2 linked regions of the Aridibaculum aurantiacum genome follow. The protein of the gene in region 2 interacts with the protein of the main gene of each other region in a pairwise test. Links are inferred from orthologs where the notes say so. Each region holds a gene or a part of one and is shown on either strand. Other genes may lie near its edges. The genes, in order: J4N22_RS05600 and mrdA.

What was found.
Region 1: the proteins of mrdA (region 2) and J4N22_RS05600 interact in binary tests that used the Escherichia coli proteins (3 or more experiments, as listed by UniProt). The link is inferred for Aridibaculum aurantiacum from one-to-one orthologs.

The regions. Positions count from the first base shown.
Region 1 is NZ_JAFEWC010000001.1:1,354,945-1,362,547, reverse strand. The notes cover bases 1,555-4,692. They hold J4N22_RS05600 (transglycosylase domain-containing protein), read left to right. Parts: upstream 1,555-1,938; coding sequence 1,939-4,446; downstream 4,447-4,692. Other genes in these bases: J4N22_RS05595 (DUF72 domain-containing protein), read left to right, coding at 4,526-4,692; porW (type IX secretion system periplasmic lipoprotein PorW/SprE), read left to right, coding at 1,555-1,835. In the rest of the region: more of porW, read left to right, coding at 1-1,554; more of J4N22_RS05595, read left to right, coding at 4,693-5,284; J4N22_RS20145 (OmpA family protein), read right to left, coding at 5,310-6,656; J4N22_RS05585 (septal ring lytic transglycosylase RlpA family protein), read right to left, coding at 6,723-7,106; J4N22_RS05580 (M15 family metallopeptidase), read left to right, coding at 7,285-7,603. UniProt on the Escherichia coli protein: Cell wall formation. Synthesis of cross-linked peptidoglycan from the lipid intermediates.
Region 2 is NZ_JAFEWC010000002.1:185,886-193,263, forward strand. Bases 1,852-4,764 are described here. They hold mrdA (penicillin-binding protein 2), read left to right. Parts: upstream 1,852-2,220; coding sequence 2,221-4,308; downstream 4,309-4,764. Other genes in these bases: J4N22_RS12415 (rod shape-determining protein MreD), read left to right, coding at 1,852-2,010; rodA (rod shape-determining protein RodA), read left to right, coding at 4,305-4,764. Also shown: J4N22_RS12405 (rod shape-determining protein), read left to right, coding at 1-552; rod shape-determining protein MreC, read left to right, coding at 629-1,480; more of J4N22_RS12415, read left to right, coding at 1,477-1,851; more of rodA, read left to right, coding at 4,765-5,654; J4N22_RS12430 (MBL fold metallo-hydrolase), read left to right, coding at 5,783-6,532; J4N22_RS12435 (hypothetical protein), read right to left, coding at 6,666-7,073; J4N22_RS12440 (hypothetical protein), read right to left, coding at 7,085-7,378. UniProt on the Escherichia coli protein: Catalyzes cross-linking of the peptidoglycan cell wall. Responsible for the determination of the rod shape of the cell. Is probably required for lateral peptidoglycan synthesis and maintenance of the correct diameter during lateral and centripetal growth.

The sequences.
Region 1 (7,603 bases), on a different replicon or contig from region 2:
CACCTGATATGTTTGGCACAGACAGCAAAAGCAATGATTTCTATTTTTATAATGCTTCGCAAAAAGCAGCAGGCTTCAATGAATTTAAGACCAAGTGGGGCGAAAGGCCAAACATAGATAACTGGCGCCGCCAGGCTGCGGTTAATCGTAAAGTCATTGCTCAGAACGCCGAAGCACAGGCATCCAAAGACCTGGTAGAATCAAAACAGCCAGCACTTTCTTTAGAAGGTCTTTTAGCTGCGCTTCCACTTACCGAAGAAGCCAAGCAGGAAAGCAACAATGCCATCATAGATGCACTTATGGGAAATGCCAAGGTTCTGGTGAATAAACTGGAAGATTATCCATCCGCTATAGAAGTGCTGGAAGAATTGCTTAGCCGTTTTCCCGGTAATGTACATGAAGCAGAAGCTATGTTCAACCTGGTATATGCTTATGATAAAACCGGCGACAAGGCAAAAGCAGCTGCCTATAGAAGCAAACTTTCGCAATTGGGCAGCGACAACAAATTTGCTGCTTTACTAAATCAGCCTAAGGTTGAAAAAGACAGTCCGCAACATTTAGCAGCTACCAAAAAGTACGAAGGCATCTATAACATGTTTATAGAAGGTCGTTTTGACGAAGCTAAAAATGAGAAGCGTATTGCAGACAGCACTTACGGCAAAACATACTGGACACCGCAGCTCTTATTCATCGAATCTATCTACTATGTAAAACAGCGAGAAGACAGTGCAGCCATTGCAGCACTTACAAACCTGCACACCCTGCATAGCGAAAGTCCTTTGGCAGAAAAGGCAAAGACAATGATTGATGTTTTGAAACGCCGCAGCCAAATTGAGGATTATTTGACAAATCTACAGGTAGAACCAGCGGACAGAGATCTTGCTGCAGGCACTTCTCTTCCATCCACCACACCTGTAGTTACACCAGCCACTCCGCCGGTTATTAAAAAAGAAGAACCTGTTGTAAAACCTGAGCCACCAATTACTAAGAAAGAAGAACCTGTTGTAAAGCCAGAGATTCCTGCGGTAAAGAAAGATACTGCAGTGGCTAAGAAAGAGGAACCAGTAGTAAAGCAGGAAACACCTCCAGCTAAGAAGGATACTGCTGTAGCTAAGAAAGAAGAGCCTGTGGTAAAACAGGAAACTCCTCCTGTTAAGAAAGATACTGCTGTGACTAAAAAAGAGGAACCTGTAGTAAAGCAGGAAACACCTCCAGCTAAGAAAGATACAGCTGTGGCTAAAAAAGAAGAGCCCGTTGTAAAACAGGAAACTCCTCCGGTGAAGAAAGATACTGCTGTGGCTAAAAAAGAGGAACCTGTAGTGAAGCAGGAAACTCCACCTGTAAAAAAAGATACTGCTGTAGCTAAAAAAGAAGAGCCGGTGGTAAAGCAGGAAACTCCACCTGTTAAAAAGGATACTGTAGCCGCACCTCGTGTACTTGCACGATCTAAGGATTTTGCCATTGTAGAATCCGACAGGCACTTTGTGGTGGTACTGCTGGATAAAGTAGACGAAGTATACGCCAGTGAAGCGCGGAACGCGTTCAACAGGTATAACAAAGAAGCCTTCTACAGCCAGCGAATAGATATATCGCCGCTAAAGCTCGACGAGCGGTATAGCATGGTATTGCAAGGTCCATTTGACAATGCAGGTGCTGCACTAAGCTATATAGACAAAGTAAAACCAGTTTCTAAAGGCAGGATCATTCCATGGCTTGCAGTAGATAAGTACAGCTTTATCGTTATCAGCCAGTCAAACCTTGATGTTCTAAAAAACAATAAAGACATGAATGCTTATCAACAATTACTGAAGCAAGCATTTCCTGACAAATTTTAACTGACATACAATCACCATTGATAGCTACTTACCTAGTTTTGTAGCTAAACAAAATCAGGCAGGAAAATTGCCTTTAAATCTCCTGCTTTGCAACTATCAACACATGCGTAGATCTGTAAAAATATTCTGGCGACTGGTGCTTATCGGTTTTGCCTCCTTTGTTCTTATCCTGCTTTTAGCCAATTGGGGTGTTTTTGGAAAAATGCCTTCTATTGAAGACCTGGAAAACCCAAGCGCTTCCATTGCCAGTGAAGTAATTGCCGACGATGGAACGGTAATGGGTAAATATTACCTGGAAGACAGGACCAATGTTGAATTCCACAACATCAGCAAGCATATTGTTTCGGCGCTTATAGCTACGGAAGACGAAAGGTTTTACTCGCACAGCGGTATTGACGGACGTTCTCTTGCACGTGCCGTTGTCAATCTTGGTAAAGAAGGTGGTGCTAGTACAATTTCTCAACAGTTAGCGCTCAATCTTTTTACCGGCAACAGGGCACGTAACCCGGTTTCTCGTGGTATGCAGAAACTAAAAGAGTGGATCATTGCCATAAAACTTGAAAGAAACTTTACAAAAGACGAGATACTTGCGCTATACCTCAACACGGTTCCTTTTGGTGATAATGTTTACGGTATCCGCAATGCCAGCCGTACCTTTTTCCAGAAAGACCCGGATGTAATCAATATAGAAGAAGCGGCTGTATTAGTGGGAATGCTGAAAGGTTCTACCCTTTATAATCCTCGTGTTAATCCTAAACTGGCACTTGACCGCCGTAACACAGTACTGGAGCAAATGGTAAGGAATAAATTTCTTACAGACCAGGAGGCTCAAAAACTGAAACTGAAGCCAATAGCACTCAATTATAAAAAGATGGATGAGAATGCTGGTCTTGCTCCCTATTTCAGGATGGTACTTGGCCAGGAAATGAAAAAGTGGTGTAAAGAGCATAAAAAGCCAAACGGCGATAATTACGATCTGTATCGCGATGGTTTGAAGATATACACTACGCTTAACCCGCGTATGCAGTTGTATGCTGAAGAAGCTGTAAGCAAGCACATCAGCTATATGCAAAAGATCCTGAACTCGCAGAGCAACATAAAGAATGGTAGTGTTTGGAAAGGCCGCGAGGATGTATTGAATAAAGCCATGAAAGACTCCGACAGGTGGAAAAACCTGAAGAAAGATGGTCTTTCAGATGAAGAGATAAAGAAGACATTCTCGAAGAAAGTTCCTATGAAGATTTTCGCCTGGAACAACAAAAGAGAAACGGATACTACCATGACGCCAATGGATTCTATCAAATACCACCGCCAGATGCTGCAGGCTGGTTTCATGGTAATGGATCCAATAAGTGGAGAAATCAAAGCATGGGTAGGTGGAATAGATTTCAAGAATTTCAAGTTCGACCACGTAAACCCAAATACGCGCAGGCAAGTAGGTAGTACTATAAAACCGCTTCTTTATGGTTTAGCTGTAGAAGAGGCAGGTTTTACACCCAATACTACCGTGGTAGACGTACAACAATCTTTTGGAAGCTATGGGCAAGTACCGGCTACCGGCGCCAGCTGTACCGGCAGATCAATGCCTATGTCTTCAGCATTGGCGCAATCACGCAACTGTGCATCTGCATACATCATGAAGCAGTTAGGCAATAATAGCAATGATGGACCGCGTCGATTTGTAGAGTTTTTGCAAAAAACGAATATGCAGGCTAAAGTTGATGCTTACCCGTCAATAGCACTTGGTTCATGCGAGATCAGCCTTTACGAAATGATGCAGGCCTACAGCATGTTCCCTGGTCGTGGTTTCAACAGCAAGCCATTGATGATTGCGCGTATTGAAGATAAAAATGGCAATGTGCTGGAGAACTTTTTACCTGCACAGCGCAAAGAGATCATCAGTGAAGTAACAGCTTACACCATTGCCTTAATGATGCAAGGCGTTATAAAAAATGGAACAGGACGCCGTATGGCCAGTTATGGTATCAATGGTGAAGTTGCCGGTAAAACAGGTACCACAAACGATAACAGCGATGCCTGGTTCATGGGCTACACACCACAGTTACTGGCAGGTGCATGGGTAGGTTGTGATGACCGTTTTATCCGTTTTAACTCTACTAATGTGGGGCAGGGTTCATCTGCAGCGCTTCCTATTTGGGCGTACTTCTTCAGCAAAGCGTATGATGACAAGACTTTAGGTATAGACAGGGAAGCTAAATTCTCTAAGCCTGAAGTAATGAGCAACGATATCATTTTCGACTACCTGAACAATATCCGCGGCTACCAGCCTGGTGCTGAGGGAGAAGATATGGGTAATGGCAGCTCAGAGGATTACCTCATTCCGCAGGAAGGGGCAATGGAAATCGGTGCAGAAAGCGAAATACCTGTAGAAAAAGCCAAACCTGGTGGTAAACCAGCCGATAATCCACTTGTTCCTAAAGTAGATGCTCAAAAACCACCTTCCGCCACCCAGGCACCTGCTGAGGAAGAAGATAACCTGAGCCGGCGGGAAAAGCGCAGGCTACGCAGGGAGCAGGAAAGGAAAGAAAAGGAGAATAACAACCAGCAGAACCAGCAACCACCCAAAGCGGTGATGCCGAGAAGAGACTAATATTGAAGCGCCCACTTTATGTGGGCGTTTTCTTTTGCTGCTGGTGTGCAAATTGTACCTGTGTGGCAAATAAAGATGTATGGCCAATTGGCATATTGGTTGCTCAGGATTTCACTACAAGAACTGGAAAGGTCCTTTTTACCCGGCTGACCTGCCACAAAAACGGTGGTTTGAATTCTATAGCGAAAGATTCAAGACTTTAGAACTAAACGTAACCTTTTACAAGTTTCCCCAATTACCAATGGTGCAGGCATGGTATGAAAAGAGCCCTGCTGATTTCAATTTTTCTGTAAAAGCTCCAAAAGGAATTACGCATTACAAGCAGTTCATCAACTGCGGGCAATTACTGAGCGACTTCTACGGCGTTATCCAGGAAGGGCTAAAAGAGAAATTGGGATGTGTGCTTTTCCAGATGCCGCCAAGGATGGCTTATAAAGAAGAGAAACTAGATCGCATCATTGAAGCACTGGATCTGTCGCAAAAGAATGTGTTAGAGTTCAGGCACGAAACGTGGTGGAACGCGGAGGTCTTTGCTAAGCTTTCCATGCACAACATCACGTTTTGCGGCCAAAGCCATCCCTTACTGCCCGATGATGTTATTCAAAATAACCAGGTGCTTTACTACCGCTTTCATGGTGTACCAGATCTTTATAGGTCTCCATACAGCACTCAATCTTTACAAGCTTTCGCAGATACTGTAGACGCAGACAAAAGAATTAAAGAGGCCTTTGTTTACTTCAACAACGATATAGAAGTATGGGCTGTCCACAATGCGCTGGAACTTGGATTATTAGCAGCAGGCACAAAAAAAGCGCCTTCTAAAAAGAAGACGCTTTGAAAGATGTATAATTATAGTTTGGCACTTATTCAAGTGTCATTACTACTCTTCTATTTTTAGCACGACCCGCAGCTGTAGTGTTTGGTGCTACTGGTTTGTCAAAACCGTAACCTACTGAAGTTATCCTGCTTTCGCTGATACCTTTATCTACAAGATATTTCTTAACTGACGCTGCACGATCTTCAGACAGCTTTTGGTTCAACTGAGCAGAACCTGTATTGTCTGTATGACCTTCAATGGTGATAGTAGCATCATTGTTATCAGTCATTATCTTCACTACGCGCTGCAATGCAGGTGTAGATGCTGCTTTCAATTTTGCACTTCCTGTTTCGAAGTAAACAAACTTAGCTGCTTCCTGCACTTTAGTTACTTCTTCTTTTGTAGGAGCTTTTCTTTCAGGGCAACCATTGTTGCTAGCAGGACCGGCTTCGTTCGGACAACGATCAAGATCATCCATTACACCATCACCGTCTGTATCCTTTTCAGGACATCCTTGCAAACGAGCCACACCAGCTACATCAGGGCAACGATCTTCTTCATCATTGATCTTGTCACCATCACGATCAGGAATAGGACAACCATCGTATTTAGCTAAACCTGGAACTGTAGGACATTTGTCTTTATCATCGGCAATGCCATCATTATCGCTATCAGGAACCGGGCAACCATTGTATTGAGCTACACCTTTTACATCAGGACACTGATCTTTAGAATCAGGTATACCATCACCATCTCTATCAGCATCTACTGGTGCCGGAGGTGTAGGCTTAAGCACTGGAGCTGCAGGAGTCCACATCTGGCCAAAACCTAAAGTGAAATTCAAACGATTAGCAGTATTCTCGGTAATACCAAAACGATACTGCGCCTGTAGTCTTACGATCTCTTCACCACCCAATCTAAACTGGAAACCAGCACCTACAGGTACATATGCTCCAAAGTACACATCATAGTAAGATCCGCCTACACCTGCAGTCAGGTAAGGGTTTATAGCAAAACGATCTTGCAACAAACGAAGGTTCACGTTTGCATCACCTTCTATGTGCAGGCGCTCATCACGTGAAGCCGCCCTGTCCTTAAATGGATAATTAGAAAAAGAAAAACCTAGTGACGAGGTGAAATCAACATTAGAGGCCATTGTTTCAAGGTAAGTGAAACTAAAACCGGCATCCATGTCCTTCAGCTTAGGAAGCTGCTTGTTGTTGATTACAGAACCAATTGAACTTGACTGAAGCAGTGACGGGGTTCTGAAGTCGTTGAACATAATGCCAAACATCAAACCGCGCTTTTTGGTAAATGGAACAGCCGCAGGTTGTTGGGCAAAAAGAATTGATGAAGCCATTGAAAGGCACACCAATAGTGAAATTTTCCTCATGAAGGTTAGTTTATAAGCAGTAAATATAGGATGCTGTTTTAGAACAGGAAAAAAACTTAGCAGCAATTAATCAACACTGCCAAAGTAAGGCTCTACTTTCACTTTAAGCAAGCCATTGATGCCTACACCAAGAACTTTAGCGGCAGCACTGGTAAGGTCTACCACACGACCTTTCTTAGCCATTCTTTCATGCATACGGTCGTTGATCCTAACAATAACAGATTTGTTATTTAGTAGGTTGGTAACTCTGACAAGTGTGTTGATCTTGAAATTATTGCTTGCAGCGGTAAGATTAGAGTGCTTGAAAATTTCACCAGTAGCGGTACGCAGGCCATTGAAGTGAGGAGCATAAAAACTTGCTACGCCTTGTATCGGATCTTTCTTTTCTTTAGGAGCCTGGGCTAAAGTGATAAACGGCAGCACCAGGAACATAAATAGGAGTTTCTTCAAAACTGGTAGATTTGAGGGTTAATAATTAATACCTTTTCAACCAATGAGGTGCAAAAGTAAGCCTTATATGTGGTTTTTCCTCATTATAATAGCCTTAAGTTCCCCAGTTGTGGGGAAAAGTCAACAAATTGTGGTTCCTGCTAATGCGTATGGGCTGCAGGTAGTTAGCGTGCCAAAAATGTATAAAAAGCTCGTAAAGGCTGATACATCAATAAGAATGGTAGCATTAAAAAATTTTATACATCCGCTATATACCAGCCTTGTTTATGCTACGCCAGCCAATTTCACAAAAACGGTTTTATACCATGATCCGGAGGTTTTTGTACGCGTAGAAGTGGCACGTGCGCTGGCAAAAGTGCAGGAAGAACTAAAAAAGAAGGATCTATCGCTCCTGTTTTTTGACGCCTACCGCCCCTATTCTACTACTGTAAAGATGTGGCAGGTGGTTCCTGATGAACGTTATGCTGCTAACCCCAGGAAAGGGAGTGGCCACAACA
Region 2 (7,378 bases):
ATTGATATAGGTGGTGGTACTACCGGTATTACGGTAATTGCATTGGCTGGTATCGTTTGCGACCAGTCTATTCGTATAGCAGGAGATGAGTTCACTGCAGATATCATGGAAGCGCTTCGTCGTTACCATAGCTTACTGATTGGTGAGCGTACTGCCGAGCAGATTAAAATCCAGATAGGTGCGGCTATGAAAGATCTTGATAACCCACCAGATGATATTCCTGTGAACGGTCGTGACCTTGTGACCGGTATTCCTAAACAAATCATGGTTAGCTACCAGGAAGTAGCAGAAGCTTTGGATAAGAGCATCTTCAAAATAGAAGAAGCTATTTTGAAAGCATTGGAAACTACACCTCCTGAGCTGGCTGCAGATATTTACCGCCGTGGTTTGTACCTGACAGGTGGTGGAGCTTTGCTTCGCGGGCTGGATAAGCGTTTGAGCCAAAAGATCAAACTTCCTGTACACGTAGCCGACGATCCGCTTAAGAGCGTAGTTCGTGGTACAGGTATAGCGCTAAAGAACTACCAGCGTTTTCCATTTATCATGAGATAATCTTGTTGAAAATATAAATCCGAAATGCGGACGCCTGTTCGTTTTTCGGATTTTCAATTTCTAAACTTCCTCCCTAGTGCGTAATATATTTCTCTTCATCAGAAGATACTTCACTTTCCTCTTCTTCCTGGTGTTGCAGATTTTATCTATTACTCTTATTGTAAAATACAATCCTTCGCAACAGGCTGCATATGCAGGTGTGGCGAACGAGGTTACCGGCTGGATCAACCTTCAGTACAACAAGGTTCAATATTATTTTCACCTGAAAGAGGCGAACAAACAGCTGTCGCAGGAGAATGCTCAATTGCGCAACATGCTGGGGCTAAACTTCGAAAGTCCTGACAGTACAAGAATTACTGTGCTGGATAGCCTGGTACGGGATACAGTTGGAAGGATGCGTAAGTTTATGTGGCTTCCATCTAAAGTGGTAAGCAATACAGTAAGTTCTCAAACCAATTACCTTACACTGCATCGTGGTGCTAACCAGGGTATAAAAAAGGATATGTCGGTTATTGGTCCCAATGGTGTGGTAGGAACGGTAGTGGAGGTTAGTGAAAATTATGCTTTGGTGATGAGTTTGCTGCACCGCAACAGCACCGTTAGCTCAATGCTGAAAAAAGGAAATATTGCTGGTAAAGTGGATTGGGACGGGCAGGATCCAAACTTCCTGACGCTTCACAACATTCCAAAGAGTGCCGAAGTAGCCAAAGGCGATTCAGTTGTAACCAGTACTTACTCAGCCAATTTTCCACCTAACATAATGGTAGGAACAGTGCATTCAATAGAAGCTGATCCGAGTAGCAACTTTGTGACCATCAAATTGAGAACGGCAACGAATTTCTTTAGCATTCAATATGTAAATGTGGTAGAGAACGTACAGTGGGAAGAACAACGCAGGCTGGAGGCTGCTATGCAAAAAACCAAATGAGCCAGCTAGTTAGAAATATCATCCGTTTTATCGTTTTCATCCTGATACAGGTGTACGTGCTCAACGAGATACCACCGTTGCACCAGTTCATTACACCCTACCTATACTTCTTATTCATTCTGTGGCTGCCTTTCAATATTTCCAGGTTTGGATTGCTGTTGGTATCATTCCTGTTTGGTCTTTCGCTCGATTATTTTACCGGGCGATTGGGATTGCATTCCGCACCTTGTGTGCTGATAGCGTACCTGCGTCCTTTTCTTATCAACCTCCTCATTTCGCAGGAAGGTCAAGAACTGAACTATGCTGAACCATCTGTAAAAAGTTTAGGCTGGGCGCCTTATTTCCTGTACGTGCTGGTGCTCACATTTCTGCACCACAGCTACCTGGTATTTATACAATGGATGGAGTTCGGAAACATCATCTTCTTCCTTGGTAAAGTCACAGCTACTACTGCTGTAAGTTTCCTGCTAATCTTCATTGCCGAAATGCTGTTCTTCCGCAAGCAAAAGTTTAGAACGAACACAGCTTAGGCAGCTAATTCATGTAAAAAGTAGAGCAGCAAAAACCTGCTGCTTGTGCTTTATTAACACCGGATTGTCTGCTAGATAAAACAGATGCAGAAATGCACATCATTGTTAACAACATTTAAGGAGTAATAACAGAGAGAAATGATATGTCTAACTACAATTCATGCATTTTTGCAGTATCATTTCTATATCTAAAGTAACACCATAGGCGACATGCCGTCATTCAATCAATCGAGGAAGAGGGTTATCCAGTTTATTTTCATTGCGGTTTTTTCAGTCATGATCATCCAGCTGTTCAACCTGCAGGTGCTTACCAGCAAGTATGCTTCGCTGGCAATGGATAATGCTGTTTACAAGAAGATCGTATACCCTAGCCGCGGTGTTATTTACGACCGTAAAAAGCGTCCCATTCTTGATAATATTGCACGCTTCGACCTTACTGTTACTCCGTTTCAGGTAAAAGGTGTTGACACGTTTGCTTTATGTAACATCCTGCAAATAGATACCGCCGAGTTCAGGAAAAGGATGATAACATCTATCATCAAAAATGGCCGCTATCGCCCAAGCGTGTTTGAACCACTGGTAGCCCCGGCGCTTCAAGCTAAGCTGGATGAGAACATGTACAAGTTCCCGGGATTTGACCTTACTGAACGACCTATCAGGACCTATCCTTATAAATCAGCTGCACACGTATTAGGTTATGTGGCTGAAGTTGATACAGCCATCATCCGTAAATCCGGTTACTTCTACCAAATGGGCGATTACATAGGTCGTGCAGGTTTGGAAGCTACCTACGAAAAAGTGTTGATGGGGCAGCGGGGTATAAAATACCTGATCAAGGACAACAAGAACAGGATACAAGGTAGCTATGAAAAAGGAATTTTTGATACTGCTGCTGTTGCAGGCCGTAATCTTTATTCCAGTATAGATATCGAATTGCAGCAATTGGCAGAAAAGCTGTTCACCAATAAAATAGGTGGTGTTGTAGCCATCAATCCTAAAACAGGTGGAATTCTGGCTATGGCTTCAGGCCCATCTTACGATCCCAACGATCTTGCAGGGGCACAATTCAGGAAAAACTGGGGTAGAATGGCGCTGGATACAGCACGTCCTCTTTATAATCGTGCAATTAAAGGTCAATACCCGCCGGGATCTACCTTCAAACCTCTGGGCGCTTTGGTCGCACTTGACCAAAAACTTATTACGCCATCTTTTGGCTATGGTTGTGGCGGTGCCTACTTCCAATGTGGCCGACCTGTAAAATGTACACACGCCGGTGGTGGACACGCTGCTAACCTACGTGCTGCATTGGCAAACTCCTGCAACTCGTATTTCGTTCACATATTCAGGATGGCTGTTGATAATCGCCAGTATGCTAATACCACCATGGGCTACCTGAAGTGGAAGGAATACATGAACGCATTTGGCCTTGGTGTAAGGCTGGGCGTGGATCTTCCAAGTGAAGACTATGCAAGTATCCCGGATACAAGCCGCTACAACCGCGATTTTGGCGGCAGCCGCAGGTGGAACAGCTGTAACATTGTGACCCTTGGTATTGGCCAGGATCGTATGACGAGCACACCACTGCAGCTGGCTAATGCCATGTGCCTGATTGCAAACAAAGGCTACTACTACACACCACACCTCATAGATAGCATCCAGAACGAAACTATTGAAGACACAGCATTTCTTGCCAAATACCGTAAGCGCCACGATGTAACACACATTGCCGACTCCACCTACGAAATAGTACAGCTGGGTATGCAGGATGTGGTTACCCATGGTACTGCCCGCAATGCAATGATCCAAGGTATAGATGTATGTGGTAAAACAGGTACAGCACAAAACCCGCACGGTAAGAACCACTCCTTGTTCGTGGCTTTTGCCCCGCGTAAAGACCCAAAAATCGCAATTGCTGTTATTGTAGAGAATTCAGGTTACGGATCTACCTGGGCTTCACCTATAGCTGCACTTATGATGGAGAAATACCTTACGGACTCAATTTCTGACAGGCGTAAACCCGAGGTAGAACGCATTTCAAAAGCAGACCTTATACCTGCAGCAATAAAAAAATGGTATTTCGTGAAAGATTCTATTCGGCAGGCAAAGCTGGCTCGCCTGAACAAGCAGGCAGAGGTAGTGAATGTGCAGATAGAAGCACCACCAGCACCAAGCAAGAAAACTACATTCGACCCTGAGGCAGAACCAAACAGGAAAGACTCAGGCGATATCAATACCGACAGAACACCGATGATGCTGCCTGATAACCGTAAAAACAAAAGAGATACAACCCGTCCATGAGTAACCAGAACCATATTTCCAAAGGCATCGACTGGAGTATGATCTGGTTGTACATCGCCTTAGTCACCATCGGCCTGTTCATGATTTTTGCAAATGAATACAAAGAAGGTGAAAGCATCCTGGAACCTATTCTAAACCAAAGCAAAGATTACGGTAAGCAGGTACTGTGGGTTGGTATCTGTACGGTTCTGGCCATTTTCATTTTACTAACCGACAGTAAATTCTTTACAGCCACCGCCAATTTATGGTATGGCTTCGGTATCCTGTTGTGTATACTCGCACTGATTATAGGTACAGAGGTCAAAGGTTCAAAATCATGGATTGTCTTAGGAGGATTCCGTTTACAGCCATCGGAGCTTTCCAAAGTTTTTACCTGTTTGGCTTTAGCCAAATATATCAGCCGGCAAGAAACAGAGTTCAGTAAAACCAGTGCCCAGATAATAGGAGGTGCTATAGCTTTATTACCCGCAATCATCACCGTGGCTCAGAACGAAACAGGTCTTGCACTTGTGTATTTCTCGTTCTTCCTGGTAATGTACAGGGAAGGATTACCACCATTCATCCTCATTGCCGGAGCATCCATCGGTATTCTTGTTATCCTGTCGCTCATATTATCTCCCGAAGTCCTGATGATTTCTTTTGGGATAACGGCCTTCCTCGCAATTCTTCTATTGCGCCGCCAATTCAGGCGCAATCGCTGGCTGTTGTGGATCATCCTGGGAGCATGGGCTTTTGCCAATTTTATATCAGCTTTTGCCATACCGTATGCTATTCATACTATGATGAAGCCTTACCAGCGCGACCGCATCTACAGCCTGGTAGGTAAACCATATGTACCACAAGACGCAGCAGAACAAGCTGAACTGGAGCAGCAAAGGGCAAAAACGAAAGGCAAACAGCAGAACCAGAGCGAGTACAATGTTATCCAGTCTAAGATAGCCATTGGTTCGGGCGGTGTATTGGGTAAAGGATATTTAAAAGGCACCCAAACCAGGTACGATTTTGTGCCCGAACAGCGGACCGATTTCATCTTCTGCACCATTGGCGAGGGCTTTGGATTTTTAGGAAGCGTCATATTCCTGGGGCTCTACGCCATCCTCCTCTTCCGGATGGTGGTGATAGCCGAGCGACAGCGAAGCACCTTTAGCCGGGTGTACTCGTATGGTGTCGCCAGCATCTACTTCTTCCACATCGCCATCAACATATGTATGACCATTGGTCTTGCGCCGGTGATTGGGATCCCGCTTCCGCTCATAAGTTATGGCGGTTCATCATTGCTTACCTTTACCATTCTTCTGTTCATCATGATCCGCTTGGATGCCGACAGGCAAATGGTGTTGCGGTAAGATTTTTATGGTACCAGCATTGGTTCACTGATTAAACATCCGTTGCGTCGCACTCTTGTGCCTTAGTGCCTTGGGCATCTACAGGGGCATAAGCAGAGCGATCTGCTGCATAATCACATATTGATAATATGAAGATCATCCCACTTTCTGAAGGCTCATTCACCATCGATAAAACCAAAGTTTTTGTTCCTTACGAAGAAGACCAGCACCAACTGAATGACAGACCTACTGGTAGCTTGCTGGTGGAGGTGCAGCCATTTTTAGTCGTTACCAGCAAAGACGTGCTGCTGTTGGATACTGGTCTTGGCTTTAGTAAAAATGGCAGCCTGCAAATACATGACAATCTTCGGCAGCATGGTTACGAGCCGGCGCATATTAGCAAGGTGCTGATGACCCACCTGCACAAGGATCATGCTGGCGGTGTTAGCTTCAAAGACCGGTTGGGACATTATTCTTTAGCCTTTCCACAAGCAATCTATTATGTGCAGCGGCAAGAGCTGGATTATGCTTTTGAAACAGGCTTCCCATCGTTCATGACAGATGAGATCGACATGCTGCAGAATAATTCGCGGGTGGTGCTTTTGGAGGGAGATGGCACTATAGATAATTATATCCGTTACCAGCTTACCAGTGGACATAGCCCTTTTCACCAGGTATTTTGGATAGAGGAAGAAGGTGAAACAATATTTTTTGGAGGTGATGAAGCGCCGCAACTCGGGCAAATGCGCCGTAGTGTAATTGCCAAATACGATCATGATGGGCGCAGGGCTAATGATCTTCGCAAGCAGTGGTGGGAGCAGGGGCAACAAGAAAATTGGAAGTTCCTCTTTTACCACGATGTAAAGCGGCCTGTATGGCCTGAGGAGGCTGTAAGTTAAGAGTACTGGCTTGAGAACAATTTTGAGAAGAAACCTAGTTGGTTTAGTATGGTATTAAAAAAAGCTGGCCGGCCCTGAAAAGAGCTGGCCGTTGCTAACCTATGAAAAACACCAAGTTTAAAATGAGGTGTAATTAATTCTTAAATGGTTTGCCTCCACCGCGATTTCCTCTACGCTCCATTAGTTCCTTTCTCAGCATATCGCGGAAGTTCTTATCTGCCTGGAATAGCTTATTTACCCGCTGATCGTTTCCTAAAACTTTCTTGAACTCCGGCTTGTACTTCTTCCTGATGTTTACCACCTTTTCTTCCAGTTCTATTTCGTCATTTCTCGTAGAACGCCTGGTGGCTATTATTTCCTGCTTGTAGTTGTTGAAAACCGGCCAAAATTTCTGTGCTTCATCTGGTGTTAGACCCAGCTCCTTGGTAAGAAAAGCTATTTGAACTGCTTCTGCTTTGTTCCTACCATCATCAGGTTGAGCAAAACAAATATAACTAAGGTTAGTAATAAATGCCAGTAATATAAATAATTTTTTTTTCATATTTGGAAGGTTTAGATACCGCCTTTAGCGGCTGCTCTTGGTTCAGAATATTGTTGTAAGAATTGCTGCAGATCTTCATCGCTCAATTCCTTGATTACTTCGTTTAAATCCATCTCATCTATAGGTAACAAGTAGCTGCTATAGTTGGTGTTAAGCGTAGTTGAATGCGCCTGCAAGTACTCTACTATTTCCTCGTCAGTAAGTGCATCTAAAGCAGCAGAAATATTTCCTATTGTATTAGTTGCATTGCTGGCTGTACCGGTGGCTTCAGGCTTATCCAGGAATATATATGCTGATATAGCCAT